Regions from separate parts of the Ensifer sp. EB106-03-01-XG145 genome, predicted to be linked through region 1. Evidence: riboswitches for the same ligand, from Rfam matches in the RefSeq annotation. Region 1 holds a riboswitch; each other region holds the start of a gene.
What was found. A riboswitch is a leader RNA that binds a small molecule or an ion and turns the genes downstream of it on or off. The one in region 1 is predicted to bind cobalamin.

Region 1 (10,440 bases):
ACGCGGGCAGTTTTGGAGTGGGCGCATACGCTCAAACATGTTGCGCCTGGCACCAAAGTGGCTGCCAGAGGTCAACGAACTGTAAATGCGCGGTGGCTAAAAATGAGGAATGGGCGCGCTGCTTCCGTTCCCATGGCGTGCCACGGACCGGTAAGCGCGGCGTTTGCGGTGCCATTGCCGCCGGTTTCCCGCTGCCGTACGAAATTTTTCCTTGCGAACCATCCGGCGTTACCGTTGCCGCATCTACCACCGGGCGTGGTGGCCGGCGGAGTGGGTAGGGTGGCCGGCGGTGGGCGCGTTCGCCTTCGCGCCTTCTGTCGGGCAAGCATCTGGTTTTCCTGCTTTGTCTCGCCGATCCCCATACCGTTTCCCGAGCCCAGAGTGCGGACGATCTGCGGCCGCGTTGGCGCTTGGGTAGTGCCTTCGGGCGCAACCGCTGGAAGAAAATCCTAAGAAAGAATTTGTTAATTTAAGCAATTTATAATGGAAAGGGGGGTTGAACAATGCCGCCATATCCCCCAAAGGAGGCACCGGGCGGCCATAGCCGCCAATTCGAAAGGATGCTTATGCGAGATAAGACCGCATGTGCCGGCGAAAGCCGAACCACCATTTCGGGTTTCAAGTATCTCGTACCGACCGCTTCCATTCTTGGCCTTCTGCTCCTTTCCGCCGGCTGCTCGTCGACGGTCATCGGTGAAACGCCGCTGTTTTCGTCGAGCCATTCCAGCGCCTATGCAAGCCCTTCGGTCAAGATCCGCAAGGAAGAGAAGCAGTTGCGGGTCGCCGAGGCTGATGAGGATGTGGTCGCGCCGCAGCCGGTGAAAAAGAGTGCAACCAGCTATCTGGGCCGCGCGCCCTATATCTGTTCGCCGAGCGGCTTCGGCCGCACGTCGCACTGCTTCCTGAGAGCTTCGCTCTAACCGGACTGTCTCTGTTCGAGTTTGCGTAACTCCGGTGCGGCGAGGCCGCCTCGGATCGTTTGGGGATCGGGGCGATCCCCTCTTTGGCGGTGACCTTCTGACCGCCGCACGCGTGATGTGTCCGGTTTCATTCGCGGCGTCGAGAGACGATCCGCCGGAGAATGTTCGTTGTCTGCCAGACTTTTGAGATCGGCCCTTGCCGCGGGAACGCTGGCGCTTTTTGCCGTCACAGGAACACCGGCGGCGCGCGCGGATGATCCGGCCGATGGCATCGACCGGGCGCTGACGACTGCGGCGATCGCGCCGCAGGCAAAAGGCGCGACGGAGAGGGCGGTCGACATCGGTGTCTACGATCCGCATGACGCCGTTGCCGACAGCGATGCGCTCGAGCTCGAACATGTCTTCGTCTACTGGCAGAAGCCGGACCGGGCGCTGTTGAAGCGCAAGATCGCGATCGCGGCGCGGCAGGGGCGGGCGCTGATGCTCTCGGTCGAGCCCTATACCCATGCCGCCGACTGGCGCGCCGGCGGCGAAAGGCTGTTTGCCGATATCGGCAAAGGCCGCTTCGATCGCGAGATTGGCGACGTCTGCTCCCGTGCGGCCGCTTTCGATGGCCCGGTCTATGTGCGGTGGGGGCACGAGATGGAGGACCCCGATGGCCGCTATCCCTGGGCGCGCCGCGACAAGGAAGGCTACAAGAAGGCGTTTCGATATTTCGTCGGCAAATGCCGGGAGCTGGCGCCGGAAGCGCGGTTCGTCTGGTCGCCGAAGGGCCATCGCAATCTCGCTGGCTATTATCCGGGTGACGATGTCGTCGATGTCGTCGGGATCCCCGTCTGGGGCCTGCAGAAGATGGATGTCGACTATTGGGGGCGTGAGCGTCGCTTCGGCGAGGCGCTGAACGAAAAATACCAGCGCGTCGCGGGCTTCGGCAAACCGGTGATGATCGCCGAACTCGGCGTCGCGGGCTCGGCCGACTACAGGCGCACCTGGTACAAGGAAATCCTCGACCAGCAGACCTATCGCCGGGCCTTTCCGCTCCTGACCACCGTCGTGTTCTTCAACGACAAGGAGCCTTACAAATGGCCGCTTGGCTATGGCTCGCCGGACTGGCGTCTCGACAAGGAAGCGCTGAAGGTGCTTGCCGACCGTCAGACGAAGGAAGCGGCCGAACTCGCCGACTGATCGTCTGTATTATTCGTCACAAAGTGCAATAGCGCGCTCGTGGGGTCTGGCAGCGTTCTTGGGGGGCGATGCGCCGATCGTCCTTCGGCGCATCGTGAGAGACCCGATCTACGGACCTTGGGGACTTCCACGTCAGGCCAGAAGCAGGCCCGATTCGCGGGCAGCGGCAGCAAAGCAGCGGCTGGCCCGGTCCGTACTCGTCAATCCATCCAGCGCGTCCAGGCAGCGCCTGAGAGCCGCGCGGTATTCCCGTCCGCGACGTCCCGGCCATTGCCGCAGCAACTCGACGGCTTCGAAGACCGTTCTGACGACGGTCTGCCGTTTTGCAGATAACCGGAGGGGGATGGGAGTGGCGAAGAACTTCTCGCTCATTTGCTTTCCTCGTTCTCAGTCTTTTTCGAGCGCGAGGCCAACGCTGTGGCGCGGGAATGGTTCCGCCGGATCAGCGACTTTTTTCGGCCCGTGAACTTTTCGTGATTCCCGGAGGGCTTGAGGCGGGCCCTAAAGCTCGAGTGCTGCCTTGAGGTCGGTCGATTTGTGGACGCGCAGGTCGAGATCGGCTTCGATGTGGTCGATATGGTGGACCATCAGTCTGGCGGCCGTATCGACGTCGCCGCGTTCCAGCGCGTTGACGATCTCGTCATGTTCGTTGTGGCCGCAGCTCGAAACGGTCGACTGGCCGTAAAGCGCGATCACCAGCGAGGAGCGGGCAATGAGTTCGTCCATGAAGCGGCGAAGAATGGCGTTGCGGCTGAGATCGGCGAGCGCCAGGTGAAAATCGCCTGATGCCTTGATCTCGGCGCGGCGGGCCGAGTGGCCGCGCTGTTCGGTGAGCTGCCGTTCGGCCGCCAGCATGCGCCGGAGCTCGGCGAGCTCGGCCTTGCCGATATGGGGCGCCGCTGCCCGAACGACGCCCGGTTCGATCAGCCGGCGGGTCGCGAAGATCTGGCGGGCTTCGTCGATCGAGGGATGGGCGACAAAGGCGCCGCGGTTCTTCTCGACGCTGACGAGCCCTTCATAGGAGAGCGCCTGCAGGGCGGCGCGCACCAGCGTGCGGCTGACATTGAAGAGTTCGCCGACATCGCTTTCGGAAAGCTTGGTGCCGGGGGCGAGCCGCCGCTCGACGATCGCATCGCGCAACGTGTCGCGGATATGCTGACTGCCAGTGTCGGCGGCGGTGTCTGTGGCCATGTCGGCCAGTGGAGGCGTGGTGGTCAAGGACATGAATCGATCCGCGAAATAACGGCTCATCTTATCGCCGGGCGAAGCGAAGGGAAACGACAATCTGACGCGCATGGGTTGCGCGCCGACAACTGCATGTTTCCTTAAATCGTACCCGATTTAAGGACGAAACATGCAGCGCTTCAAAGTGCTACAGCGACCATTGCGCGTCTGATAAGACGCGCGGCGCTGTAGGGGCGGCGAGGGGCTATTTGTCGAGTTCGGGATAGACGCGGTCGAGGAAGCCGGGCCTGAGCTTCTCGCCGATCAGGCAGTCGGATGCCGGAAGGGCATCGGCCAGGCGGACGGTGGGCGGCGGCGGCAGGCCGCTGACCTCGAGCACCAGCTTCTGGCGAATTGCGATCGAAAAATCCTCCGGCTCGTGCACCGGCAGCACGAAGGACCCGGGACCGCCGATGACGCATTCGGCGTAATACTGGTCGAGCGGGCCGGTCGAGACCGAGGGGCGGATGAGGATCGCAAGCCCGTTGATGGTGATGCCGCGGGCGACTGCCGTCTCGCGGGCGGGAATGACCGGCGGGCCGATATTGTTCGGGCCGTCGCCGGAAACGTCGATGACCCGGCGTATGCCGTTGAAGGCGTTCGAATCGATCAGCACCGTACCGTAGGTGATCGCGTTCGAGATCGACGTGCCGCGGCGGGTGCCGACCGGTCGCGCCTCGATCAGCTTGGCAAAGGCATCGGCGTCGGCGGCGGTGGAGATCACTTGCCAGGCGACGACGGAGGATTCGTTAACCGTTCCGGCCCATTCGAAATAGCCGATGGCGATCTTGCCCAGTTGCCCGCTTGCGACCGCATCGAGGAAATCGCGGTGCCGGAGCGCCTCCACGTAACCGGCGCGCTGGATGCGCGCCTCGTCCAGATCCATCGAGCCGGACATGTCGACGGCCAGGATCAGTTCGACATCGACATCCGTCGACGCGGCGGTCGATGGGCTCGGGCCACCACTCAATGAGAGGATCAACGCCAACACGCTCAACATCGCTTCAACCAGTCATTGCGCGCGGTCAGATTAGAAGAATGTAACACAGGATTGGATTTCGGCGACTATTTGGGTGTAGCTGGCCTTCAACAAAGAGTGATTTGCCGGCGTTAGCCCAGAAGTACTTGTGACTGGGGCCAGGGTCCGGAAGGGCGGAATGCTGAAACAGACGGAAAATGCCGAGCTATTTCAAACCGATGGCCTGCAGAAGGCGGCGTTCGGATACTTCCTCGATCACGCCGATCCGGCCACCGGATTGATCGCGGACACGTCGCTGCCGGGCGCGCCGTCGAGTATTGCGGCGACCGGTTTCGGCCTTTCCTGTTATCCCATCGGCGTCGAGCGCGGGTGGATTTCGCGCCGCGAGGCGATCGGGCGGGTGTTGACCACGCTGCGCTTCCTGGCCGAGAGCCCGCAGTCGCGCGACCAGCGGGCGAGCGGCTATCGCGGCTTCTACTATCACTTTCTCGATATGCGGACCGGCGAGCGCACCTGGCGCAGCGAGCTCTCGACCGTCGATACGGCGCTGCTGATCGCCGGATGCCTGACCGCTTCCGCCTATTTCTCCGGCGAGGACACACACGAAGGCGAGATCCGCACGCTGGCTGAAAGGCTCTATGCGCGGGTCGACTGGCGCTGGGCGTTGAACCGGAGTGACACACTGACGATGGGCTGGCGCCCGCCCGGCCGGTTCCTGAAGCATCGCTGGCGCGGGTACAGCGAGGCGCTGCTGCTCTATGTGCTGGCGCTCGGGGCGCCCGATCATGCGATCGAACCGGAGCACTACACCGCCTTTACGGAGGGCTACGACTGGATCGCGGTTGATGGCGGGCCTCACCTCCATGCGGCGCCGCTGTTCATCCACCTGTTCCCGCAGGCGTGGCTTGACCTTCGCGGTCTCGGCGATCGGCCGATGCGCGAGAGGGGGACGGATTACTTCGAGAACAGCCGGCGCGCCATCGCGCTGCAGCGCGACCATGCGTGGCGAAATCCCGGTGGCTTCGCCGGCTATGGCGAACGCCTCTGGGGGATCAGTGCCTGCCATGCGCCACGCGGCCGGCTGCGCCTCAAGGACGGACGCTGGCAGCGGCTTTTGGGCTACGTCAACCGCGGCGCACCCTTCGGTCCGGATGACGGCACGCTCGTGCCCTGGGCTGCAGCGGCCTGTCTGCCTTTCGATCCGGATGCGTCCCTATCGGCCCTCGGCCATGTCGCGGCCGGCTATCCCGGGCTTCTGAAGGAAGGGCGCTTTCCGGGCGGGTTCAATCCGAGCCTTGCTGGCGAGGGGCCTGCGGGTTGGATCGACGAGCGTGTCGTCGGCCTTGACCAGGGGCTCGTCGTGATGATGATCGAGAATTGGCGGAGCGGCTTCGTCTGGGAGCTGACACGCAGCCTGCCGGCGATCCGGCGCGGTCTTGAGCGCGCGGGATATGAGGGCGGCTGGCTGGCGACGGAGACGGCATGAATTCGAGAAATCACCAGCGGATGGCGCGGACGGTCGAGGGATATCCGCCGCAGGCGCTGGCAGTGGTCGAGCGGTTGCACGCGCAGTTCCCCGACGCCGGTGTCTCGCTCGGGCCGGCGGACAGTGCCTTCAGCGCACCGGCCGCCTTCTGGGCCGCTGGTGGGACCGGGATCGAGCAGAGCCTTGCCTATCAGGACTTTTTCGCAATCGGCATGACGGACCGGATTCGGGCGGCACATCTGATCGCCTTCTACAGCCGCCAGCTGAGTGTGGTTCTCGGCGCGCTCTATCTTGGCGCGGGTCTTCAGGCGCAGATCGCCGGGCTTCGCTTCGAAGAGTGGACCCGCCTTCACCAAGATCGGGAAGTTGCCGGCAAGCGTTATCATTTCCGCCTCGGTGTGGCGGAAGGGCCGCAGCATGCCGAAGGCATCAGCGCTTTCGAGCGCGGCTTCACGGCCCATCTGGCGCCGGTCATCGCGGTCCTGAAAAAGCGCACCGGGCTTTCTTCCGGGGCGCAGTGGCGGCTGGCAGCGGATTCCCTTGCCGGAGCGTTCCTGGAGATCGGTCGCGCGATCGGTGACGAGGCGCGCGGCATGGCCGAGGCGCTTGCGATCGTCAAGCGGCGGGGCTCGCGGTTGTTCTCGGAAGAGCTCTGCTACGAGGAGATCTCCGCGGTCGATCCGGCAAGCGGCGCGCAACTGTCGCGCCAATATCGGATCCGTTGCGGCTGTTGCCTCTACTTCCAAACGGAGGGTGGCAGCTTCTGCGATACCTGCGTCCTGCTGGAGCCGGACGATCGCCGCGCGCGGCTGGCCGCGCATCTCATGCAAAACGGCGGGGCCTGAACCCCGCCGTCGTTTGTTCAGGTGCCCATGGGGGGGCGTGATCGGCCGGATCAGTTTGCTCTCGCGAAACGCTCGTTGATGAAGCCGGAGACGACGCCAAGCACGATCCAGAAGGCGAGCGTGGTGGCGAGTGCGGCAACCGCAAACTCGGCGCCGAGTACGGCCGGAACGTTGCTCGTAATATCGACCGGCTGCGGCGCGCCGTAGACATGGGGTGCTGCGATCAGCACCAGGCCTGCGACCTTGGAGACGATCTCCTCGCGCAGGACGACGAGATAGAGACCGACTGCGGAGAGGGCGACGGTTGCCAGCCACCAGGTCTGGCGGTCGCCGAGTTCGGCGGCCGGGAAACCCGGCAGTTCCGGCGGCAGGCCGATTGCCGGCAGCATGTGCACGGCGAGCCAGCCGCAGGCGCCCCAGAGCGCGCCGTTCCGGAGCGTGATCGGGTAACCGATCACCAGGCTGACGCCGGCCAGGAGCAGGCCGAAGCCGGAGCCGGTGACGAGGTTGGCAATGAGTGTGCCGGAGAACCGGCTCATACCGAACATGATGCCGCCTTCCTCGTGTTCGCCCTCATGCGCATAGGCTGGCGTGATCGGCGACAGGGCATCGAGCATGGCGGAAAGCGGTGAGACCGCCTTCAGCGACGAATGCTGGTCATGGCCCTCGGCGGCGGGTTGCGTCGTTCCAGGCTGTGCAGCGGGCTGTTCGGTTGCGGCCGGAGCCTCGCCTTCGAATTCCTCCGCATGCAGGATCAGCGGGGTTACCCGAAATTCCTGGGCGCCGGTCATGAAGACACCGGCAATCAGTCCAGCCACGATCGCGGCCAGAAGCGTTCTGACAATCATCTTGAATTCCCTCGATAACGGCAAAAGCCACGCGCTGCGGCGTGGTTTGCAAGCCTTCCCGTTCTGTCATGCGGACGGCCGTTGCGCGCCGGACGAACCGGCATGCACAAACACCGACATCCGGCACAGGCCGGATGCGTTCATGTCCGCAGACACTTCGATGCGGAACGTGAGTTACGTTCCGGAACATCGTCTTAGTGGCAGGGGAAGCCGTAGGAGTGGCGGGTGTCGTGCGCGGTGTCGTGCAGCACTGCCGAGTTGGCAAGGCCGGCGCCGAAGACGAGGAATGCGCCGATGAAGAGCGCGATGACGCCAGCGGTCAGACGATCGCTGAGGGAGAGCGGAATGCTCGAAACAGTAGACGTAGCCATGACAACCTCCGTGATGGCATCGGGAAATTCCCGGTGTGGGCCCTATGCCCGTATCGAGTGGCAGGTTTCCTGGCTCACGGCGCTGGGCGGATTGCCCTTGATCTGCCTCGCCTTCCCAGATCGACCACCCTCTCGTGGTCTCTTCCAGTGGCTTCTTCCGGATCGCTCCGGAATGGCAGATCGACGTCGCTCTACAGTCGCGGGGTCGGCCGTGATGTGAATGCCCAGTATGGGTCCATCCGTCACGTTCCCGTTTACTCCCGAAACACGTTCGTGTCCCGGGAACCAATCGATCTCTGATGATTAGGATCGCACCCCTAATATGTCAATTGGACTTGCGCCGCCGCCCGGTCCATCCGCGACAAAATCGCGGATGATCATGCGTTTATAGGCCTCGACGATGCGGTCGCCCTCGGCGCGATCGACCGAGACCGCAAGCCGCATGGTGCAATCGCCGAGATGCATGATCAGGAAAGCGGCACTGTCGATGGTTTCGCGCGGCGTATCGGGCACGAGCCGGGCCCAGACATCGGCAAGCAGTTTTCCGCCGGCGCGGCTTTGCAGAAGATCGATCTCACGCAGCGCCTTGTCGGCCTGCATCGCCGACCAGATGTCGCGCATGACGGGCTCGGCCAGGAACATGTCGTAGTAGATGTCGAACAGCACACAGAAGGCGTCGCGTAGTTCCGCGAGTGATGTGACCTTGGCAAGTTCGGCAGCGATGCACTCGTTGCACACGGCATTGTAGCGCTCGGCCAGCGTGCGCACGATCGCCGCCTTGTCAGGGAAGTACTGGTAGAGCGAGCCGATCGAAATTCCAGCCTTTTCAGCGACTTCGCTCATCCGCATGGCGTCGCTGCCCTTTTCCTGAATGAGCGCCGTCGCGCAGGCAAGGATTTGTTCGACGCGCTCGCGGCTGCGTTTCTGGCTGGGCGTTCGGCGCAGCGCAGTCTCGTCTTCGGCGGGGACCGCGGATGGGCTTGTTTCTGTAATCATGAGTGATGCTCACATTTTGGCTTGACTCTTAAAATACGAGGATTTATCACATTTGCAAATGTGAGAGATGCTCATGTTTGTTGATGAACCTTAGGAGGAAGCGATGTCTCAGAAAGTCACACTGGTTTTGGGCGGTACCGGCAAGACGGGGCGGCGGGTGGCCGAGCGCCTTCAAGAGCGGGGTGTTGCGGTGCGCATCGGTGCCCGTTCGGCATCGCCGTCCTTCGATTGGACGGATGAGGCGACCTGGGCGCCGGCGCTTGAGAACGTGGATCGTATCTATGTCTGCTACCAGCCCGATCTGGCGGTGCCGGGCTCTGTCGAGACCATCCGCAAGTTCTCAAACCTTGCCGTCGGCGCGGGCATCAAGCGGCTGGTGCTCTTGTCGGGGCGCGGCGAGGACGAGGCCGAAGCGGCCGAGCGCGCGCTGCAGGCCTCCGGCGCCGACTGGACGATCATTCGGGGGAGCTGGTTCTTTGAGAACTTCAACGAAGGCTTCCTCGCCGAGGGGGTCTCAAGCGGTTCGGTCTTCCTGCCCGTGGATACAGTCACCGAGCCTTTCGTCAGCTGCGACGACATTGCCGACGTCGCGGTTGAAGCGCTTCTCGACGATGATCATGTCGGCAAGGTCTATTCTCTGACCGGTCCAAGGCTGATGACCTTTGCCGAAGCCGTGGCCGAGATCGCTGCCGCGGCCAAACGTCCGATCTCCTATCAGGCCATTCCGGTTGCCGACTTCGCCGCGCAATTGCAGGCTGACGGCGTGCCTGATGACTATGTCGAACTCATCCGCTATCTCTTCACCTCGGTGCTCGACGGGCGCAATTCGAGTGTGACGTCCGACGTCGAGCGCGTGCTTGGGCGGCGGCCGCGCGACTTTGCAACCTACGCCCGGGAAACCGCAGCAACTGGTGTTTGGAGTATTGCCGCATGATCCCGATGATCCCCGCTCTGGCGTTTGCCGCCGCGATCGGTTCCGGCCTGATGGCCGGGCTGTTCTTCATCTTCTCGGTCTGCATCATGCAAGCCTTGTCGCGGCTGCCGCCGGAGCAGGGGATCGCCGCGATGAACGCCATCAACGTCGTCATCCAGAACCCGATCTTCCTCAGCGCCTTCATGGGCACGGCGCTGCTTGGCCTGGCGCTGATTGTCGTCGCGTTCATTTCGGGCGGCGAGGGCCGATGGCTGCTGGCCGCGGGCGGCCTGGTCTATGTCGTCGGCGTGCTTCTGGTGACGATCGTCTTCAACGTGCCGATGAACGACGCGCTTGGGGCCGCTGCACCCGGGCAGGCCGCGACCGATCTGTGGCTTTGGCGCTATCTCACCGATTGGGTCTGGTGGAACCACGTGCGCACCTTCGCCTCGATCGGTTCGCTGGCGCTCTTCATCCTCGGTTTCGCCCGCACGTGACAAAAAGCACCGGCAAGGCGGTCAATCCTTGCCGGTGCACCCTTCTGAGGTCTCGTCACCTCGGGCGGTCAGCGCTTGGGGATGCGCGCGTCGTACTGCTGTTCAAGCTCAGCAAACTTGCTCCAGAAGGCTGCAGGCTGCTCTCCTTCCAAAAGGTCGCGCAACAGGTCGAGATG
Region 2 (10,440 bases), on a different contig from region 1:
GCTGCGCACCATCCTGCGCGGGTGCCGCCGCTTTCCCAGCTGGTTGCGTTGCGGTCTGGGCCGGCTGAGCCGGCGTCGCCTTCTGCTCTGGCTGCGCTGCGCTCTGGGTCGTACCTTGTGCCGGTTGCGTCGTGCCTTGCGCCATGACCGGGCCGGCGGCGGCAAGCGCCAGCAGGCAGACGAGAATGGCAGGCAATCTTCCGACAGAACGCAATTTCATGATCCTTGCAGGTTGAGACCATGGTGCGGAATCGCGTCAGTGGTCGTCACAATGCGGTGTGAATACGAAAGACGGCGGAAAGATGCAAAAGACGCCGCCAATTGCGCTCCACCGCCGGATTTTTCGTCAGAAACCGGCGCCGGGCTGTGCCAGATAGGCAAGCTCGGCGTCTGTCGAGACGCGGGCCAGGAGGGCATTTCGGTGCGGGAAGCGGCCGAATTGTTCGATCACCTCGCGGTGGCGGATGGCATAGTCGAGATAGTCGGCATCGCCGAGTTCGGTGAAAAGCTTCACCGACATGGTCTGGTCGGTCAGGTTTTCCGAATGCTCGAACGGCAGATAGACGAAGGCGCGCGCTTCCGGCTTGATCGCCATGTCGGCACCGATGCCGACGGCAAGCTTCGCCTCGTGCAGTGCCAGGCAATCGGTCGCGAAGGCAAGCGGGGTGCCGCGATACATATTGCGCGGCATCTGGTCGAGCAGGATGATCGCCGCCAGCCGGTTCTCTGGCGTTGCCCGCCAGATCTCGCTGACCCCGCGGGCAAGCGCCAGATGTGATGCCTGGAAACGACGAATGCAGGCCTTATCCAGTTCGCCGCTCATCGTGAACCAGTCGTCATAGGTGAGCTCGCCGAACCAGAAATTCAAAACGTCATCCGGCGTGCAGATTTCAACTTCGTTCGTCATTTGCTCCCTCGTGCCACTCTTCTGCCGGTCCTGCCCCTTTCGAGGCCTGATCGGGCAGCCATGCATGCGCTACAGCGCCGCGCGTCTTATCAGACGCGCAAAGGTCGCTGTAGCACTTTGATTTTCTGCATGTCTTTGTCCTTAAATCGAGTTCGATTCAAGGAGACATGCGCTAAGACATAGGCGCGGACCGGCCCATTTCCATGCATGCACAATTCGATGCTCGCCTTACGCGCGCCGCGTCAGGATGGCAACAAAGGCGATGCCGCCGACAATGCCGGTAACGACGCCGATCGGCATGTCCTCCGGCGCCATGATGACGCGGGCCACGAGGTCGGCCAGGATCAGCGTCAAGGCGCCAAAGAAGGCCGAGAGCGGGATGACCCGGACATTGTCGCTGCCGGCGAAAAGCCGCACGAAATGCGGCACCATCAGCCCGACGAAGCCGATCGCTCCGGAAAAGGCCACCATGACCCCGGTCAGGAGCGCGGTGACGACGAAGAGCGTCAGACGGAAGCGGCGCACGGGAATGCCGAGCGTCATCGCCGTCTCGTCGCCCATGGCAAGCGCGTTGATTTCCCGCGATCGGACGACCAGCCAGCCGAGCGAGACTGACAGCACGAGCGCCGGATAGATGAGATGCGGCCATTGCGCCAGGCCAAGGCCGCCGAGCATCCAGAAGATCACCGTGTGCGTCGCCCGCGGATCCCCCAGGAAGATCATGAGATTGCCGATCGACGTCAGCACGAAGGCGACGGCGACGCCGGCAAGCACCAGGCGATCGGCACTGGTGCCTAGAGCGCGGGAAACGAAAGCGACCAGCACGGTTGCCAGCAGCGCGCCGCCAAAGGCAAAGAGCGGCACCGTGAGAAGACCGAGGATCATTCCGGTGTGGAGCAGTGCGACGATCGCCCCGAGCGCGCCGCCCGAGGAGACGCCGAGCAGATGCGGATCGGCAAGCGGATTGCGCGTGACCGATTGCAGCACGGCGCCTGTCAGCGCCAATCCGGCGCCGACAAGCCCCGCCAGCATGACCCGCGGCAGGCGCACGTCCCAGACGATGCTTTCGCGCCCCGCCGACCAGAAGGCCTCGACGCTGCCGGGCGCGAGCTTGCTTGCGACGATCGACCAGACGGTGGTGACCGGGATCGGCGCCGAGCCGAGCGACACGCCCGCGGTCACGGTCAGGAGAAGCAGCAGCAACGCCGCAAACACCCCGACCCCGCCGCGGATCACCCGAACGGGAACAACCCGCGAAACGGCAGCGGGACCAGGCGACGTATCCTCAGCCAGCATCGGTTACAGGCCCTCGCCGTGAAAGACCTTGGCGAGCCGGGCGATGGCGTCGATGTTGCGCGGCCCCGGCGTCGCCTCGACATAATCGAGCACCACGAAGCGGTCGTTTTTCACCGCATCGATAGTGGCGAAGGCCGGATTGTTCTTCATGAAGGCGATCTTGTCCTCGGCTTTCACCTCGCCGTAGTTGACGATCACCACGACCTCCGGATTGCGATCGATCACCGGCTCCCAGGAGACCTCCACCCAGCTCTTGTCGACGTCGTCCATGATGTTGGCGCCACCGGCCGCCTCGATCATCGCCGTCGGGATGCCGAAGCGGCCTGATGTGAAAGGCTTTTCCTCGCCGGAATCATAGACGAAGACGCGGGTCGGCTTTTCGCGGCCGGCATTTGCCTCGGTGATTTCGGCCAGTTGCCGGCGGTAGCCGTCGACCAGCGCCTCGGCGCGATCCTCGACGCCGAAGATGCGACCGAGATTGAGAAGATCGACGAACGTATCGTCCATAGTCGGCTTCTCTTTGGCCATGACGTGGATGCAGGACTCGGTCAGCTCATAGACGCCGATCTTGAACGGCGCCAAGGTCTCGGGCGTCACCTCGCCGCCGACCTTCATGCCGTAGTTCCAGCCGGCGAAGAAGAAATCGGCGTCGGCGTTGAGGAGCACTTCCTTGGTCGGATATTTTTCCGCAAGCTCCGGCAGTTCCTTCACACCTTCGCGCAGCTTTTCATCCAGCGTCTTCCAGCCGGAAACGCCGGTGTAGCCGACCATGTGGTCCTGCAGCTTCAGCGCCAGCATCATCTCGATCAGATTGACGTCGTTGGCGATCGCCCGCTTCGGCGCAGCATCGAAGGTCACCTCGCGGTTGCAGCTCTTGACGGTAACCGGATAGGCGAGCGCCGGCACAGCAGTGGCGATGAGAAACAGGAAGGCAGAGGAGGCAATGTTGATCTTCATGAAATGGATCCCTGTCGAGGAAGTGAAAAGGAGAAACGGGCGGTGCCGGCAACGGCGGTGCTGTGGGCGGTGGCGGTGACACCGAAGGCGGAGGACAGCGCCCGCGGGCTCAGCACCGCGTCGGGTGTGCCAAAGGCGATGAGCCGCCCCGCCGTCACGATCGCCACGTCAGTCGCGAATTCGGCGGCGAGATTGATGTCGTGCAGCGTCGATACGATCGTCAGCTTCAACGTCTGCAACAGCTCGAGGATTTCGAGCTGGTGGCGGATGTCGAGATGGTTGGTCGGCTCATCGAGGATGATGATGCGCGGCTCCTGGGCAAGCGCCCGGGCAATCAGCACCCGCTGTTTCTCGCCGCCCGAGAGCGTCGAGAACTGGCGGCCGGCCAGATGGGCGAGATCGAGATGGGAGAGTGCATGCTGCACCCGCTCGCGGTCGGTGTCCGTCCAGCCGTTGAGCCCCTCCCGCTGCGGGATGCGGCCCATCATCACCACGTCGCGCACGCTGAAGGGAAAATCGCCGGGCATTTCCTGAAGCACGACGGCGATCGTTTTCGCCGCTTCGCGCGCCGAAATCGACCACAGGTCGACGCCGTCGACCTCGATGCGGCCCGCATTCGGCTGCACCGCCCGGTAAAGGCAGCGTAAGAGCGAGGTCTTGCCGGCCCCGTTCGGCCCGAGGATCGCAAGCCGGCTGCCCGCCTCGATCGCGAAGTCCATGTCGTCGACCAGGGTCAGCCCCGGGCGCGGCCCCCAGCAAAGCCCCTTAACGCGAAGGGCGGCTCCTGTTGCGGTGCAGGTCATGGTCTGATCCCACCCCGGCAGCGCCACGCGTCCATCCCCGACGCACCAAACGCGCTTGAGCGCATGCGTGTCGCGCTCATTGGAAATGGCCCGCAACGTCTTCGGAGACGAGCATGGCCGCCGGGATGCGGGCGAGCGTCTTGCCCTTCAGCCCGCGCGGCCGTTCGGCAGCCCGCGTCATGCCGTCGCCGCGCTCCACATAGGTGGCGGCAAAACGGACGAGATCGTCGATGTCCTCTTCCGGCGAAATGTCGCCAAAGAGATAGGTCGCCTTGCCCGTCGCCTGGAAGGCGATGGTGCAGGGGCGCGTGCATGCCGCCATGCAGACCGTGCCGGCAATCGAGAAATCACGATCGAGCGGCGCGCCGAGGGCGGCAATGCTGCGGTTAAGACGCTTTATCAGCTCGGCGCCCGGCATGCAGGGGCCGCCGGTAAAACGGCAATCGGTGCAGACCGTTATCTTATGCTGTCGGGAAGTCGGCTCAGCCATTTTCTCTCTCCGCCGGACTGACGGCAAGAGATGGCGAAGCGGCAGGATGACGGATGACCGTCGCGCGAAAGCCAGTTCTTTTCCATCGGAACACCCCGTCCGTTGTGGTTGATCGGTTCGATGGCAGGTCTCCTGGCTCGCGGGTCGCGGCGCATCCACGTCTTCCCGGCCTTTGGCCAGTGACATGGTGTGAATGCGCTGTCCGCTCACAGTTGCGGGGGCAGCCACGGTTTCGGTCCCGTCAGGGTCGTCCGTTCCGTGTTCCCTTTTCAGCCGCTTCCGCATTGTCGCGGACGCAGCACCATCGCGCTCTTCCTCGCATGAATCGGCAGCGGATACAACCGATGGGGTCGGGCGGCCGGGATCTATCAACATGCGGCGTTTCGTCATGCACTGACTGTTATAAAATAACATAACAACAATCAACAAGGAAATGATCCTAAGGCAGCCTGCCGGCCGCTGCGGGCGAGAGCCTCGCCTGACGGCGACGACCGGCGTATCCTTGCTCCTTGGCTTGTCGGGAAAGGAGCTCTGCCATGGCTGCCTATTTGATCGCCGATGTCGATATCACCGATGCAGCGACCTTCGAGGAATACAAAAGAGAGGTGCCGGCGACGGAGGCCCGCTATGGCGGGCGTTATCTCGGCCGCGGTGGCGCAACCCGGGTGCTTGAAGGCGACTGGGAACCGCACCGGCTCGTCATCCTCGAGTTCCCGGACATGCAAGCCTTGCTCTCCTGGTACCAATCACCGGAGTATCAGCGCCTGAAGACGATCCGTGAGCGCTGTGCCAGGACACGGATCATAGCACTCGAAGGCGTCGCCATCTGAAGCGGAGCGCAAGACTGGCCGCAATTGCCGGCCTTGCTCGTGAAACGAACGGATGAGCGCCCCCGTCACTTCAAGCTTCGCGGCGCGCGGATGAAGCAACTGCGGGGCATGTGCTCCGGGTCCATCGACATGCGGCGTTTCGTCATGTCCATCCGTTATGCGATAACATAAAAATACAACGCCAGAGTTGAATAGCCGGCGAAATCCGCCGTAGTGGGACCGTGTGCCTTCATCGGGACCGGCGCGCCGCCGCCCTCCCGAACTTGCCTTCGCACGACCGCCCGACCCGACGCTTTCGGACCGATGCCGCGCAGCGCTCATCAGCCCCCACTGGGCGCAAAAGCCAGAAATTTAACGTACGTTACGCTCACGTAACCCCAAGGCCGTTGAGAAAATCAGCAGCCGAAGCGACAATTGCCAAAGCTAGGATTGGGCATCGACAAGCCACCGATAAAATCAACTTAGCCGCGCAAGTCCCGAAATGAAGTGATGGCAACGCAACTTTCTACAGGGGATGGCAGTGAATCCAATTGACTTCTTCGTCGAGACGCTTCGGACCTATCCGCCGGTCGCCGTCTTCCTCGCCCTCGGCATCGGTTTCCTGATCGGGCCCATCAAGGTCGCGGGGTTCAATCTCGGAAACGTCACCGCTACGCTTCTGGCGGGTGTTCTCATCGGGCAGCTGGGCATCCAGGTTTCCGGTGATCTGAAGTCCACCTTGTTCCTGATCTTCCTGTTCGCCGTCGGCTACGGTGTCGGCCCGCAATTCGTGCGCGGCTTGAGCACCGATGGGCCGAAACAGATCGCGTTTGCGCTGTCTGTCCTGGTGCTGTGCCTCATCGTTCCCTATCTCTGCGCGCTGATCGCTGGGCTTCCGCTTGGCTACGGCGCCGGCATGTATGCCGGCTCGCAGACGATCTCGGCGGCGATCGGCGTTGCGACCGACCAGATCAATTCGCTCGGGCTGACGCCGGAGCAGGCCAAGACCTTTGCCGACCAGATTCCGATTGCCTATGCGGTCACCTACATCTGGGGCACGATCGGCTCTGCCATCATCCTCGCCCAGCTTGGCCCAAAACTTCTAGGCATCGATCTTCCGGCGGCCTGCAAGGAGTATGAGGCCAAGCTCGGCGGCGGCACCGAGAGCAGCGAACCCGGCATCACCCGCGCCTATCACGACTTCGGCCTTCGGGCCTATCGGATCGACGAAGCAAGCGGGCTAACCGGAACGCCGGTCAAGAACCTGCTTCCCGGCATTCGCGTCTTCGTCGAGCGCCTGCGCCGTGGGGATCAGATCATCGAAGCAGACGGCAACACCGTGCTGCAGCCGGGCGACGTCGTCGCCTTCTCCGGCCGGCGCGCCCTGCTCGTCGAAAACCTGGACAGCAAGCTGACGGAGGTCGAGGACAAGGAGCTTTTGAACGCGGAGGCCGAGATCGTCGACGTCTACGTGACCAGCAAGGCGCTGGCCGGAAAGACACTCGCCGAAGTCAGCACGATGGATTGGGCGCGCGGCGTTTATGCCCGCAAGATCGTGCGCTCGCTGGTCGAGATCCCGGTCCTTCCCGGCACGACCGTCGAGCGTGGCGACATCGTCACCATCGGCGGCGCAAGGAGGCACGTCGAAGCGGCGATCAAGGCTCTCGGCTTTGCCGATCGCCCGGTCGAAACCACCGACATCGCCTTCCTCGGCTGGGGTCTCTTCATCGGCGCGATGATCGGGGCGCTGACGATAACGATCGGCGGTATTCCGATCGGGCTTTCCACCTCCGGCGGCGCCCTGCTTGCCGGTCTCGTGCTCGGCTGGCTGCGCACCACCTACCCCGCCTTCGGCCGCATCCCGTCGCCGGCGCTGTGGCTGTTGAACACGCTCGGCCTCAACATCTTCATCGCCGTGGTCGGTATCGGCGCCGGACCGGGCTTCGTCGCAGGCCTCCAGGAGGTTGGCATTTCGCTGTTCATCTGGGGAGTCGTTGCAACCTCCATCCCGATGATCGCCTCGGTGCTGATCGGCCACTATGTCTTCAAGTTCCACCCGGCGATCCTGTTTGGCGCCTGCGCCGGCGTCAGGACCACGACCGCAGCGCTCGGCATGATCCAGGAGGCGGCCAAGAGCAAGGTGCCGGCGCTTGGCTACGGCATGCCCTACGCCATCGGCAACACGCTGCTCACCATCTTCGGCCTCGTCATCGTCATCATGCTCGCCTGAGGCGCGCCGGCGAACCGAGACCATTGTTCCAATTTCATAGATCACAGGGAGTGTGGATCATGTTGGACAGAAAATTCTACGACAGCATTTCCGATCTCAGCCCGTTCGAAATCAAGGACGAACTGATCAAGCTCGCCAAGACGAGCTCGCAGAAATCCGCCAAGGCCTTCCTCAATGCCGGCCGCGGCAACCCGAACTGGACGGCAACGCGCGCCCGCGAAGCCTTCTTCCTGCTCGGCCAGTTCGCCCTGACGGAGGCTAAACGCGCCTACTACGATCCGAAGGCGGGCGTCGCCGGCATGCCGCCCCAGGACGGCGCGCATGCGCGGTTCCAGAAGTGGATCAAGAAACAGCTTCAAAGCACGGAAACCGTGGACGAGGACGACGAAGGCGTCCCGGCCGCCAAAACCCTCGGTGACGCCGTCGCCTATGCCATCAACACCTTCGGCTTCGACCCGGATGGATTCGTGCATGAGCTGACCGACTCGATCATCGGCGACAACTATCCGGTCCCCGATCGGGCGCTGCATCACAACGAGATCATCACCCACGAATATCTGATGTGGGCGATGTGCGCCGGCCACCGGCCAAGCGTGAAATTCGACCTCTACCCGGTCGAAGGCGGCACCGCCGCCATGTGCTACATCTTCAAGGCCTTGAAGAACGCCCGCATCCTCAACGCCGGCGACACGATCGCGCTCGGAACGCCGATCTTCACGCCCTATCTCGAGATGCCGCAGCTCGAGGATTACACGCTGAAGACCATCAATGTCAGCGCCGAGCAGGAAGACCGCTTCCAGTTCACCGACGATGACATCAAGGCGCTGGAAAACCCCGAGGTGAAGGCGCTGTTCCTGGTCAACCCCGGCAACCCGTCCGCCGTCGCGATGGATCCGGATTCGATCAAGCGCCTTGTCGATCTCGTAAACAACAAGCGACCCGATCTGATCATCCTTACCGATGACGTCTACGGCACCTTCGTCCCGGGGTTCCAGTCATTGCTCGGCCATCTGCCGCGCAACACCATCGGCGTCTATTCCTATTCGAAGTACTTCGGCTGCACCGGCTGGCGCCTCGGCGTGGTGGCCGTTGCCCAGGACAATATCTTCGACGAGAGGATCAAGGCGCATCCCGAGCCGATCCAAAAGCTTCTGGAAAAGCGCTACAAGGCGATGACGCCGAAGCCGCGCGAGGTGAAGTTCATCGACCGCATCGTCGCCGACAGCCGCGACGTGGCGCTGAACCACACCGCCGGCCTGTCGCTTCCCCAGCAGGTCATGATGTCGCTCTTCAGCCTGGTCGAGCTGATGGATGTCGAGAAGGCCTACCAGAAGGCCTGCATCGCCATCTGCACGAAGCGGTTCTGGAACCTCGTAAACGGCATGGGCGTCGAGTCCAACCCGGGCATCTATTTCGACCACTATTACGGCATCATCGATTTCGAGTTCTGGCTGCGCAAATATGTCGGGCAGGATGTTGTCGAATGGGTGAAGGACAACATCCATCCGCTCGACATTCCCTTCCGACTGGCCGAGGACCACGGCATCGTTCTCTTGAACGGCTCCGGCTTCGACGCGCCAAACTGGTCGGCGCGCGTTTCCTTCGCCAACCTCAATGACGACGCCTATTCGCAGATCGGCCGTGCCGTGCGCTCCGTGGCGCGTGGCTACGTGCAGACCTACCAGGCGGCCAAGGGCCTGAAGATCAGCTAGTCGAGCAAGGCGGCCGGCAAACCCGTCGGCCGCCTCCCCCTACAGCGCCGCGTTCAGTTAGACGCGCAAAGGTCGCTGTAGCACTTTGAATTGCTGCATGTTTTTGTCCTTCAATCGGCGACAATTGAAGGAAACATGCGGTAGGGCGTGAGCAGACGTCCTGTTACCCAGCCACCCCGGATTTTCCGGCAGGGTCCTGCCGGCAAGTGAGCAGCGCATCATCAGGCTGAAGGCGCTCCTTCGGCATGGAGTTGGGAGTAAAGCGGCGTGATCGATCACCTGTTCGGCATCCTCAGGGCGCATCCGGAGCTTGCCCTGTTCCTCGCGCTCGGCATCGGCTACGCCGTCGGCAAGATCACCATCTTCGGCGTGACCATCGGCGCCGTCACCGGTTGCCTGCTGGCGGGCGTGCTGATCGGCCAGACGGGCGCCGAGCTTTCGAACGACGTGAAACAGGCGTTCTTCCTGCTGTTCCTCTTCGCCATCGGCTACCGCACCGGCCCGCAATTCTTCCAGAGCCTCAATGCCGATGCCCTGCCCCAGATCGCCGTCACGGTGACGCTCTGCGTCGCGGCGCTCGCGGCGGCGATCCTTCTTTCGATCCTGTTCGGTTTCGATCTCGGCACGGCCGCAGGCGTCCTTGCGGGCGGGGCAACGGAATCGGCGACCGTCGGCGTCGCCATCGACACCTTCCGCAAGACGGCGCCAACACCCGAAGCCACCAGCCAATTCGAATCCGCCGTGGCCACCGGCTTTGCGGTCGCCTATCTCGTCGGCGTCGTCACCGCGATCCTCGTCCAGTCGCAGCTCGCACCGCGCATGTTCGGCCGCAGCCTGAAGGAAGCCTGCGCCGAGCTCGAAGCCGAACTCAACATCGCCCCGGAGAACAGCGGCGATACCGCCCGCCGCGAGATCGAAGCGCGCGCCTTTGAGATCGCCGATAATCTGGTCGGCCTGACCGTGGCGAAAGCGGAGGCGCGAGTCCCTGAGCATCAGAAGGCCTATATCGAGCAGATTCGCAGGGGCAATGAGATCATCTCCCCCGCCCCGCAAGAGCGACTGCAGGCCGGGGACATCATTGCGGTCGCCGGGCTTCGCGGTTTCCTGGTGGAATATGCCAGCCGGATCGGCACCGAGATCGATGACCGCGAGCTTCTCGACATTCCGGTCGAAATTCTCGACGTGGTGGTGACCAACAAGGACGTCGCCGGCAAACGCCTTTGGCAGCTCAAGCAG
Region 3 (10,440 bases), on a different contig from region 1:
GCGCACGATCCTGGCTTTGCTGAGGCGGGCGGCCGCCTCGGATGAAGACGAGGTGCCGCCCGGCTTCATCGACGTTGCCGAGCGGCTTTCGGACCGGCTCGAGGCGGTCGACCGCGACGTCTTCGCTTTGCAGGAACGGGCACGACTGCTGCACGAAGAAATCGACAGCAAGATCTCCTCGGAGACCAACCGCCACCTTTACATCCTGTCGCTGATGACCGCGTTCCTGCTGCCGCCGACGCTCGTGACCGGCTTCTTCGGCATGAACACCGGGGCGCTCCCCTTCGCCGATGGCAGCGGCACGCTCTATGCCGCGCTGTTCATCGCGTTTTCCATGGGCTTTGCCTGGTGGATCCTCAGGCGGATCGGGATTCTTTGAATGTCAGAGAAGAGGCCGGCGGCGAAAGCCCCCGGCCCTGCTCACCCTTAGCTATAGGGCGAATAGCACTGCTGGCGCGGGCCGCCATAGGGCTGATAAGTATTGTCATAGGCCCTGTAGGACCGGTACCGGTTGGCGCACCATTGCACATGGCGGCTGCCATAGACGGGAGCCGGACGCTCGTAGCGCGGAGGCTGGGCGATTGCCCCGCCGATGATCACGCCGGTGCCGAAGGCGGCCATCGGGTACCACCAACCGTTATAGTAACGGTATCCCGGACGGCGGTAGTTATAACCGCGGTAGCCATTGTAGTAGTAATAGTTGCCGCGGCGTTCATACCCCGGCCTGCGATACTGAACGTTCGTCGCGTCGTTCTGCCGCTCGACGCGCGGCGGCGTCGGCATGAACGCCTGCGACGGGGCCGCGGACGTCATCAGGACTGCCACGGCAATGATCGAAGAAAACCACCGGCTCTTCCCGGTCTTCAGCAAAGTCTTCATCAAAACCTCCATAACCGAATCCACGCTCCGCAGGGTGCCGAAAAATCGGGCAACCACGGGAACTTCAGCCTCTGCGTGATTTCACCCGGTTCGCTGCAAACCGGGGATGACCCTCAGCCGGGAAATCCGAAGCCAACCAGCAACGCATAAGTCACCGGTTTTGTTCCATCTTCAGGCATCGCGGCTGCTGCGGATCAGCAGCTGCAGATCGGCAGCAGTGACGGCTTTGGCGCATTCGTTCATCCGCCTGTCGGCGTCGAAGGCATCACGCGACACACCAATATTATGCAAGGCATTGCTCATATACAGCCGGAGGTCGGTATACTTTCGCGCGCCGCTCCAGCACAGTCCGCCTCGGGGGCTGGGATTTACGATACATTAACGATACTGTCGGCAATCTCAGAGAATGGCAAAGCGGTATATCTCCACCACAGGGATGATTCTGCGCCTCGCGACCTTTCTAGGTCTGGCTTTCGCGGCGGCGATCGCACGCGCCGGTGAACTGGAGCCCTGGAAGACCAAGTCCAACGCCATCATCGTCGATGCCTATGAGATGAACAGCATCGACTGGGAAACGATGCTTGCGGACAAGCGCATCTCCGGCTTCATCGCCAAGGCCTCCGACGGCCTGCCCGAAAGCTTCTCCTGCACCGGCGACCACAACGGCGACACCTTCAACCACTGCAAGACCATGTGGCGCAAATACGCAGTCAGCCGCGAGCTCTACCAGACCCGACGCATGATCGCCCGCACGCACGGGCTGCTGTGGGGTGCCTACCATCTCGCCCGTCCCGGCAATCCCGTCGACCAAGCAAACCATTTCCTCGACTACGCCGAGCCGCGCGACGACGAGTTGATGGTTCTCGATCTCGAGGGCATCGATGCCGAGAAATACATGTCGCTAGAGGATGCCGCGATCTTCGCCGGCCACGTCAAGACCCGCACCGGACGTTATCCGATCCTCTATACCAACCACATCACGGCCAAATATATCGCCGCGCACCGCGCCAAGCACCGGCTGCTGTCGCGCCTGCCGCTCTGGTACGCGCGCTACAAGCCGGATATCCGCCAGGTCTTCCCGATGGGCAATTGGGAAAGCTATGCGTTGTGGCAGTTCTCGTCCGGCATCAATTGCGGCAAGCGGCGTTGCCCCTACCGGGTACCGGGGACGCTCGACGATATCGACGTGAATGTCGCTGCAATGTCGCCGCTGGCGCTGAAAGCGATTTGGGCGCAGGGTGCCTTGCTGCCTGAAAAGCCATTGCCGCTCGCCCTCGTCGCTCAAGCCGAGCAAGGGACGGGCATGCACGCGGTCGCACGGGCGACCGCAACGCTTAGCGAGCCGCTGCTTGTCAGCCGTGCCGGTGCCACGAGCGGCGCCGGCAGCGGCGTCGACATGTTGGTGACAGGCTCGATCGACTTCGCTCGCCACGAGCGCGCCCTACAGGTGGCGGTCGCCGCCGATGACGCGGCACAGGGCGGTTGTGGCAGCGCAGTTGCCAATGCCGACACGCTACGGCGCGTTGCAATCAAGCCTGCGCCCTGCAACACGCCCTGATCCTTCAGGCTTCGATCTGGACATCTCCCAGCGGCCGCGAGCAGCAGGCGAGGATGTAGCCCTCGTCGATCTCGTCATCGAGAATACCGCCATTGTGGTTCATCTCGACCTCGCCCGCGACCTTCATCACCCGGCAGGTGCCGCAGATACCGCCCTCGCAGGCAGCGCCGATCCTCACACCATTGGCACGCGCCGTCTGCAGGATCGTTTGGCCGGGTTTCGCCTCGACCTCCTTGCCGCTCATGGTGAAGGCGACCTTGGCCGCCTGAACCTCACCATCATCGCCGGCACCGGCGCGCACGGCGATCTCTTCCGCGGCAGGTGCTGCCGCCGGCTGGAAGCTCTCCTCGTGATAGCGGGCCATGTCGAAGCCGGCTGCCTTCAGCATCTCGCGCACACCGCGCATGAACGGTTCCGGACCGCAGCAGAACACCGTGCGCTCCTGGAAGTCGGGAGCGAGCAACGGTAGCTTGGCACCGTCGATGCGGCCGCGCAGGCCATGCCAGCCGTGACGCGCCTCGTGCCCCTCGACGATGAAGCCGAGGTTCAGCCCGGACATCTGTGTCGCCAGAACCTCGAGCTCCGAGCGAAACAGAAGGTCGTCCGGCCGGCGAGCACAGGAGATGAAGGTGACATCGGTCTCCGGCACGCAGTCGGCCATCCAGCGCGTCATCGACATCATCGGGGTGATGCCGGATCCGGCGGAGATAAACAGGTACTTTTCGCCGGGATGACGGACGAAGCTGAAATCTCCGAGCGGTCCAAAAGCCCGGAGCTTCATGCCCGGCTTCAGGTGATCGAACATCCAGCGGGTGCCGACGCTGTCGGCCTGCGCCTTCACCGTGACGGCAATTGACAGCGGTCGCGATGGCGTCGACGACAGGGTGTAGGTGCGCATGACCGGTTCGTCGGCGACCGGCAATTCGAGGGTGACGAACTGGCCGGGCAGATAACGAAACCAGGCGGGCTTCTCCGCACGGAAGGTGAAGGTCATGACATCGGCGGTTTCGACAACCGCCGATGTGCATTCGAGCATCTGCTGCCGGTCGATCCAGACATGCAGTTCGTCGAAATGATGGAAGGAGGACGCCATCTGCATGTCAGGCGACCTTTGAGAGCGGAGCCGCATCGCCCTGCAGGCGCTGCTCCATGAACTTGCAGTACCATTCGACGAACTGCATCACGCCACCCTCGTGCTCCGGCGAATACGGACCGGGCTCATAGGCCGGCGAGCGGATGCCGAAGGCATTTTCCTCGACGATCTGGCGATCCTGGTCGTTGGTCTCGGTCCAGACATGAGTCAGATCCTCGAGCGTGTAGTCGACACCTTCGACCGCGTCCTTGTGGACCAGCCACTTCGTTGTCACCTGCGTGAGTTCCGGCCCCAGCGGCAACACGCGGAAGGTGATGGCGTGATCCGAAAGCACGTGGTTCCAGGTCGTGGGGTAATGGAACATCAGGAGCGTGCCGATCTGCTTCTGCCTGACATCGGCCGACAGCGCCCTTTTTACGGCGGGCGCACCCGACATGGTGTAGCTTTCGGCATTATCGACCAGCGGCATGCGCGCGGCGCGGAACTGGCCGGTCGGCGACATCCGGAACTCGCTCGGCAGGCCCTCGGCCTCGCACTTCGCCCAATGGGCGGCAATCACCGGATCGTCCTTGGCGCCCTGCACCCCGGTCGCGGTCGGCGCTTCCGGATAGGTCCGGCAGAGTTCGGGGTGATTGGCGGCGCAGTGGTAGCACTCGCGGTTGTTCTCCCAGACGAGCTTCCAGTTGCCCTTTTCGATGATGGTGCTTTCGAAGGCGACCTTGGTCTCTCCCAGCCGGTGCGGCGCGAGGTAGGGGAATGCCAGCTCGCGGAAGGCGGCGAAATCCGCCGGCGTCTCCGACAGGTTGATGAAGATGTAGCCGCCGACCGTTTCGCAATGGATCTGCTTCAGGCTGTGGGCTGCCTTGTCGAAGTCTTCGCCCATCTGGCGTGCGAAGAGCAGCGAGCCGTCGAGCTCGTAGGTCCATTGATGATAGGGACAGACGAGCTTTGCCGAAGAGCCCTTGTGCTGCGTGCAGACGCGGGAGCCGCGGTGGCGGCAGGAGTTGTGGAGCGCGCGGATCGTGCCCTGGCGATCGCGGGTGATGACGACCGGATAGTCGCCGACCTGGACGGTGAAATAGTTGCCGGCCCGCGGGATTTCGCAATCGTGGCCGATGAACAGCCAATCCCGATACCAGATGTTTTCCAGGTCCTGCCGGTAATAGTCGGGGTCGATGTAGAAGGCCCGATCGAGGCTGTAGCCGTCACGCCGGCCCTTCAGCTTGCGAAGCATATCGGTCTTGGTATCCATGTCCTGTCCTCATGCGCCATGTTTCGGAGAGGCAGGACAGGAACCCGCATGGGCGCACGCCCATGCGTTTTAGGCTCCGATCCGGCTGCCCGCCGCAACCCGTTACGGTTATGTCTGTCAAGGCTGGTTTCCGGGCTCAGGAGCCGTCCTTCGAAGGACCAGCCCGGCGCCTTCCCGGACGGAAAACCGTCCAGTGGCCTTTTGCCGAGGCTTTCGCTCCACCACCGTTGCGGGGGCAGCGCCGGGATTTGACCGGCTTCCCAATTCTCCGCCTTCCCCTTTGGAAGACGACACCTTGAGTAAGGATATGTAAGCGCGGAAGGCGCCTCGGCAGGCGCCGGATAGCGACATTCAATTCCAGAATGACGACACGATCGAAACCGCCTTTTGGAAACGGATGCGAGAATTTTTCACTTTATAAACATATAGATAGATCAAAAATTGGGCAGATGCCGGCTTTTGTGACTGACATGACGCAGACACAGGAAGGCTTCGCCCGTTTGCGACATTCCCATGAATGTGCAGGGGCATCTTCCGCGAACGAAAGGAAATCCTTCATTAACCATAAGCCACTAGGCTTGCCGGCGGACGAAGATGTCCGGCAGGCAGACGGCGCACTGACGATCATGGCAAAGTTCAGATATTACGACGCTGCGGCCGAGAAGCCGCCGGCGGTCATGCCGAAGACGGCCGTGCACACCGAGTTTCTGCGCACCGGCAGGATCAACCGCCGGCAATGGCTGCCGAGCGAGCGACGGTATCTGAGCTACGAAGAAGTCGCGGACAGGACCGGCAAGAAGCTCGCGACCGCCGGTGACACGACGCACAAGCGGATCAACGGCTTTCATGCCTCGATCCAGTTTCCCAAGCTGATTTTTCACCGCACGCTCGTCGGCAAGCCGCATCTCGGCTATTGCCATGTGACGGCGGCGCGGACGGCGGTCACGCCTTCCAAGGACATCAACTGGTCGTTCTACTTCGCCAATTTCTTCAGCGACCTTGGTGATGAGACGCATTTCTTCGACCGTATCCAGAGCGGCTATTCCCGCATGTATTTCGCGGTCGCGATCGAGCCGAACGCCGAAGACGGACAGATGGTCATCAACCGCAACGTCCGCGACAACGGGCTCCTCTTCCGCACGGACGACCCCAAGGTTGCTCTCAAGAACGTGCTGATGCTGGGTGCCCGGGACTCCGCGCTGCGCCGCATTATCCGCAGTCTCTGAGGCAGCAACCGAACGCCCCCAAAAAAATCGTTCTGTTTTCCCGGCACGTCCGTTAAGGAAGCGTCGGAAAGGAAACGGCATGGCAGAGATCATCGACACAGGCAGGGAACCGGACCGCGCGATCGAACGCGCCTGCGCCGTTCTTGCCGAAGGCGAACCGGTCGCGATTCCCACCGAAACCGTCTATGGCCTTGCCGCCGACGCCACCAATCCCGATGCGATCAGCCGCATCTACGAGATGAAGGGCCGGCCGCGCTTCAATCCGCTGATCTCGCATGTCTCCGACATGGCGATGGCCGAGGCCCATGTGCGCTTCGACCCGATTTCCCGACGCCTGGCGGAAACCTTCTGGCCCGGACCCCTGACGCTGATCTTGCCGCAGCGGCCCGATAGCAGCGTGCATGCGCTGGCCTCGGCCGGCCTCGACACGCTTGGCATCCGCATGCCCGACGGCTTTTCGCGCCGGGTGATCGCCCGCTTCGGGCGGCCGCTCGCAGCGCCCAGCGCCAACACCTCGGGCAAGATCAGCCCGACCAGTGCGGTCCATGTCGATGCGGATCTCGGCGAAAAGCTGAAACTGATCCTCGACGCAGGCCCGGCCGAAATCGGCTTGGAGTCCACGATCATCAAGGTCGATGGCGACGAGATCCGGCTGCTCCGCCCCGGCGGCCTCGATGCCGCAGAAATCGAGCGCCTGCTCGATCGTCCGGTGATCCGACCGGAAACGGCGGGAGCAACGATCGAGGCGCCGGGCATGCTGGCCTCCCACTACGCGCCCGGCGCGGCCGTCAGGCTCGATGTTGCCGATGTGCGTGCGGGCGAGGCCTTGATCCGCTACGGCGGCGGCCGGATCGCCGGCGAGGAACAGGCGGCCATCGTTCTCGATCTCAGCCCGACCGGAAATCTTCACGAAGCGGCAGCCAATCTCTTCGACTACATGAAGCGGGCCGACGCCAGCGGCGCTGCGACGATCGCCTTCGGGCCGATCCCTTCGGAAGGATTGGGAGAAGCGATCATCGACCGGCTGCAGCGTGCGGCGGCGCCGCGAGGGTGAGATCGCGTGCGGCTTCTCCTCCGCACCCCGCCCTCACCGGACGGCCGCGATTGCGGTTATGATCGCAGCCGATAGGAACCGAGGATCGTGTCTTCAGATCGACCGATCCGATAGCGCGCTCAAGCGCAGTGCGAAGGCAGACTCATGACGACCCTTCCCTCTCCTGAACTCATCGCCTCCTTCGTCGAGATCGTCGGCAGCGCCAATGCGCTCACCGCCGAAGCGGACAAGGCGCGCTATCTCGTCGAATCCCGCGGGCTCTTTCGCGGCACGACGCCGATGGTGCTTCGCCCCGGTTCGGTCGACGAAGTCTCTCGCATCATGAAACTCGCCAGCGCGACCCGCACCGCGATCGTACCGCAGGGCGGCAACACCGGCCACGTGGCCGGACAGATCCCGCGGGAAGGCAAAGCGGACATCGTGCTTTCGCTCGAACGGCTGAACCGGATTCGCGACGTGGATCCGGTCGGCAACGTGATCGTCGCGGACGCCGGATGCATTCTCGCCGACATCCAGAAGGCAGCGGACGATCACAATCGCCTGTTCCCGCTGTCGCTCGGATCGGAAGGCTCCGCGCGTATCGGCGGCAATCTCTCCACCAATGCCGGCGGCACGGCGGTGCTCGCCTATGGCAACATGCGCCAGCTCTGCCTCGGCCTCGAGGTCGTGTTGCCAACCGGCGAAATTTGGGACGGGCTGCGCCGGCTGAAGAAGGACAATACCGGCTACGACCTGCGCGACCTCTTCATCGGCGCCGAGGGCACGCTCGGCGTCATCACCGGCGCGGTGCTCAAGCTATTCCCGAAACCGCTTGGACATCAGGTAGCCTTCGCCGGTGTCGGCAGTGTGGAGCATGCGCTCGCTCTCTTCGAAAAGGCCGCCAGCCTTTGCGGGCCGGCGCTGACCGGCTTCGAGCTGATGCCGCGCCTCGGCGTCGAATTCACGACGAAACATATTCCCGGCGTTCGCGACCCGATGGACACCGTCCATCCTTGGTACGCGCTGATCGACATCTCGACCTCGGATTCGGCCGAAAGCGCCGAGCGCATGGTCAACGACCTCCTGGAACAGGGCTTTGCCGCCGGTCTCGTCGAAAACGCCGTGATCGCCGCCAACGAGACGCAAGGCAAGGCGCTGTGGCATATGCGCGAAAGCATGTCGCCGGCGCAGAAACCCGAGGGCGGCTCGATCAAGCACGACGTCTCAGTGCCCGTTTCCAGCATTCCTGCCTTTATGAAGGAGGCGGACGCCGCCGTCATGAAGGCGATCCCAGGCGCGCGCATCTGCTCTTTCGGCCACATGGGCGACGGCAACATCCACTACAACATTTCGCAGCCGGTCGGCGCCGACAAGCAGGCCTTCCTCGATCGCTGGCGCGAGATCAACGCGATCGTGCACGGTATCGTTCTGAGATATAACGGCTCGATCTCGGCCGAACACGGCATAGGCCAGCTGAAGCGCGACGAGCTCGCAGAAATCCGCGCACCGATCGAGATCGAGCTGATGCAACGGATCAAGCACGCCTTCGATCCGGCGGGCATCATGAACCCTGACAAGGTGCTGCGCGCCGACCGGTGAAGCGGGCAGTCTTCTGCGGCAGGCTTAAGCACCTGCCGCAAAGGGCTCGCTGCACTTTACGCAACCTGACTCAGCGACCGCCTGCGCGCAACTGCGAGAGAGACAGGAGCGTCTCGGCGCTGACGCCGCCTCCGCCGCTACCGCTGAGGATCGCCAGCCCCGGTGATACGTCCGTGTTGTTTTCGACGTCATAAAGTGCCGTGAACCGCTGCAGGAGCTTCTCGAGCTTCCCGGGATCCTGCAGATCCTTGATGTTGACGACGCGCTCGATATAGGCGGCCTGCGCCTCGATCTTGGCGTTCTGCAGCCCCTCCGGCATGCTGTAGGCCGTCTTGATAACCTGGAACAGGGCGGTCTCGGCCAGGATGTCGTAAGCCGTGTTGATCTCCGGGGCCTTGCGCTTGAAATAGAGCGCCAGGCGAACGCCGCCGTTGTCGGCGCCTTCGGACTCCTCGAGCGACTGATTGAGATAGAGGTCGACCGTGGTGATCAATCCGCGCCGGGTCTGGATCTGGCCGGCCTCGCCCCGGACGATCTTGCCGTCTGTGTCGAAGTTGAAGGAGGCGACGATCCCGCGGTACTTCAGCCCGTTCGGATCGGTATTGATGAAGCTCTTGGGATCGTCCAGGTTGGACGTGAACATGTCCTTGAGGTATTCGGTCTTGACCGTTCCCGGATCGATGCCGGACCCGACGAGCACGAAATCGACCAGCCGCCGGTTCGCCAGGAAGGCGTCGAGCGTCTCGATCTTCTCGATCTCGGCCGTGTAGTACTTGGCTTCCTCCTGCGCCTTGACCTTGGCGACCTTCTTCTCTTCATCCGTGCCGAACCGGGACTTGGCGATCACATAGGCCTTGGCCGTATTCATGATGTCGGCTTCGCTCTGCGCCAACTTTGGTGCGCCGAGCGTGCCGTCCGGATTGAAGTTGAATGCCTTTACCAGCTTGACGTAGCGCTCATCGCGCAGCGTGTTGGCATAGCTTCTGGGATCGTTGAGGTCGCTGGTCAGAATCCGCTTCAGCGTTCGGCTGCTCAGATCCTCATTATCGAGGCCGAAGGCGCGCAGCATGAATTTCTTCATGTCATTGTTGGCGAGCAACTCGTCGACCGATTTCATCGTGCCGATCAGGAGTTTGAAGCGTTTGACCAGCGCTTCGTCCTCGGCATCACTCTTGTCGTTGTAGCGCACCATGTAGCCGTCGGACGTCGTCTTCATCTGGTCCGCATCCTGCGCGGTCTTGCCGGCTGGCAGCGTACCGTCAGTCTGGAGGTTGAAGGCGGCAAGCATCTTCTTGTAGGCGGCGTTGTATTCGCCGCCATATTTGTTGACGTAGCTCTCCGGGTCGTTGATGTCGCTGGTGAGGATGTTTTCGACCGTAGAGGGCATCGTCGTCGCGGACGGCAAGCCGAAGGCGGTGATGATGTAGTTGAGCAGGCGGTTATCGGCGATCAGGTCCGAGACCTTGGTAATGCTGCCGATCTTCTGTTCGTAGTATTCCTTGTTGAGCAGCGCCCCGGCGCCGGTCAATCGTGCAGCGCCCGACGGTGTGACGCCGGGCCGCAGGAAGACATAGGCCTCGTTGAGCAGCGCCTTCTTTTCGTCGCTGATCGCCTTCTCACCGGCAGGCACGCTGCCGTCGGCATTGAAATTGAATGTCGAGGCGAGCTGGATATAGATATCGAGACTGCTGATCTGCCTGGCAAGCGTGTTCACCTCCAGGGAGAGCTGCGTCTTCAGCGCCGGCGCCTGGTCGCGCGGCGGCAGCCGTGCATCGAGGTCGGTGACGATTGCGTTCTGCT

Region 2: it holds a riboswitch for cobalamin, as region 1 does, so the genes downstream of both, AC3WWH_RS28265 (DUF1636 family protein) here and AC3WWH_RS16120 (CbtB domain-containing protein) in region 1, are expected to answer to the same signal.
Region 3: it holds a riboswitch for cobalamin, as region 1 does, so the genes downstream of both, AC3WWH_RS04180 (aromatic ring-hydroxylating oxygenase subunit alpha) here and AC3WWH_RS16120 (CbtB domain-containing protein) in region 1, are expected to answer to the same signal.

The regions. Positions count from the first base shown of each region.
Region 1 covers NZ_JBYTEC010000006.1:214-10,653, reverse strand. Annotated here, with positions in the region: gene AC3WWH_RS16160 (hypothetical protein) at 567-920, shown strand; gene AC3WWH_RS16155 (glycoside hydrolase family 26 protein) at 1,089-2,105, shown strand; gene AC3WWH_RS16150 (DUF982 domain-containing protein) at 2,238-2,477, opposite strand; gene AC3WWH_RS16145 (GntR family transcriptional regulator) at 2,607-3,329, opposite strand; gene AC3WWH_RS16140 (DUF1194 domain-containing protein) at 3,535-4,329, opposite strand; gene AC3WWH_RS16135 (glucoamylase family protein) at 4,487-5,794, shown strand; gene AC3WWH_RS16130 ((2Fe-2S)-binding protein) at 5,791-6,639, shown strand; gene AC3WWH_RS16125 (CbtA family protein) at 6,690-7,487, opposite strand; gene AC3WWH_RS16120 (CbtB domain-containing protein) at 7,682-7,858, opposite strand; cobalamin riboswitch at 7,901-8,163, opposite strand; gene AC3WWH_RS16115 (TetR/AcrR family transcriptional regulator) at 8,162-8,854, opposite strand; gene AC3WWH_RS16110 (NAD(P)H-binding protein) at 8,958-9,788, shown strand; gene AC3WWH_RS16105 (anthrone oxygenase family protein) at 9,785-10,264, shown strand; gene AC3WWH_RS16100 (SRPBCC domain-containing protein) at 10,333-10,440, opposite strand, start outside.
Region 2 covers NZ_JBYTEC010000018.1:47,599-58,038, reverse strand. Annotated here, with positions in the region: gene AC3WWH_RS28290 (mechanosensitive ion channel family protein) at 1-220, opposite strand, end outside; gene AC3WWH_RS28285 (DUF924 family protein) at 347-907, opposite strand; gene AC3WWH_RS28280 (FecCD family ABC transporter permease) at 1,136-2,203, opposite strand; gene AC3WWH_RS28275 (ABC transporter substrate-binding protein) at 2,207-3,160, opposite strand; gene AC3WWH_RS28270 (ABC transporter ATP-binding protein) at 3,157-3,963, opposite strand; gene AC3WWH_RS28265 (DUF1636 family protein) at 4,040-4,453, opposite strand; cobalamin riboswitch at 4,559-4,774, opposite strand; gene AC3WWH_RS28260 (DUF1330 domain-containing protein) at 4,990-5,283, shown strand; gene aspT (aspartate-alanine antiporter) at 5,804-7,492, shown strand; gene AC3WWH_RS28250 (bifunctional aspartate transaminase/aspartate 4-decarboxylase) at 7,552-9,204, shown strand; gene aspT (aspartate-alanine antiporter) at 9,472-10,440, shown strand, end outside.
Region 3 covers NZ_JBYTEC010000001.1:861,166-871,605, reverse strand. Annotated here, with positions in the region: gene AC3WWH_RS04205 (transporter) at 1-379, shown strand, start outside; gene AC3WWH_RS04200 (BA14K family protein) at 427-879, opposite strand; gene AC3WWH_RS04195 (hypothetical protein) at 1,051-1,182, opposite strand; gene AC3WWH_RS04190 (glycoside hydrolase family 25 protein) at 1,286-2,437, shown strand; gene AC3WWH_RS04185 (FAD-binding oxidoreductase) at 2,442-3,536, opposite strand; gene AC3WWH_RS04180 (aromatic ring-hydroxylating oxygenase subunit alpha) at 3,538-4,782, opposite strand; cobalamin riboswitch at 4,887-5,095, opposite strand; gene AC3WWH_RS04175 (DUF6656 family protein) at 5,409-6,008, shown strand; gene AC3WWH_RS04170 (L-threonylcarbamoyladenylate synthase) at 6,088-7,062, shown strand; gene AC3WWH_RS04165 (FAD-binding oxidoreductase) at 7,207-8,640, shown strand; gene AC3WWH_RS04160 (DUF1217 domain-containing protein) at 8,711-10,440, opposite strand, start outside.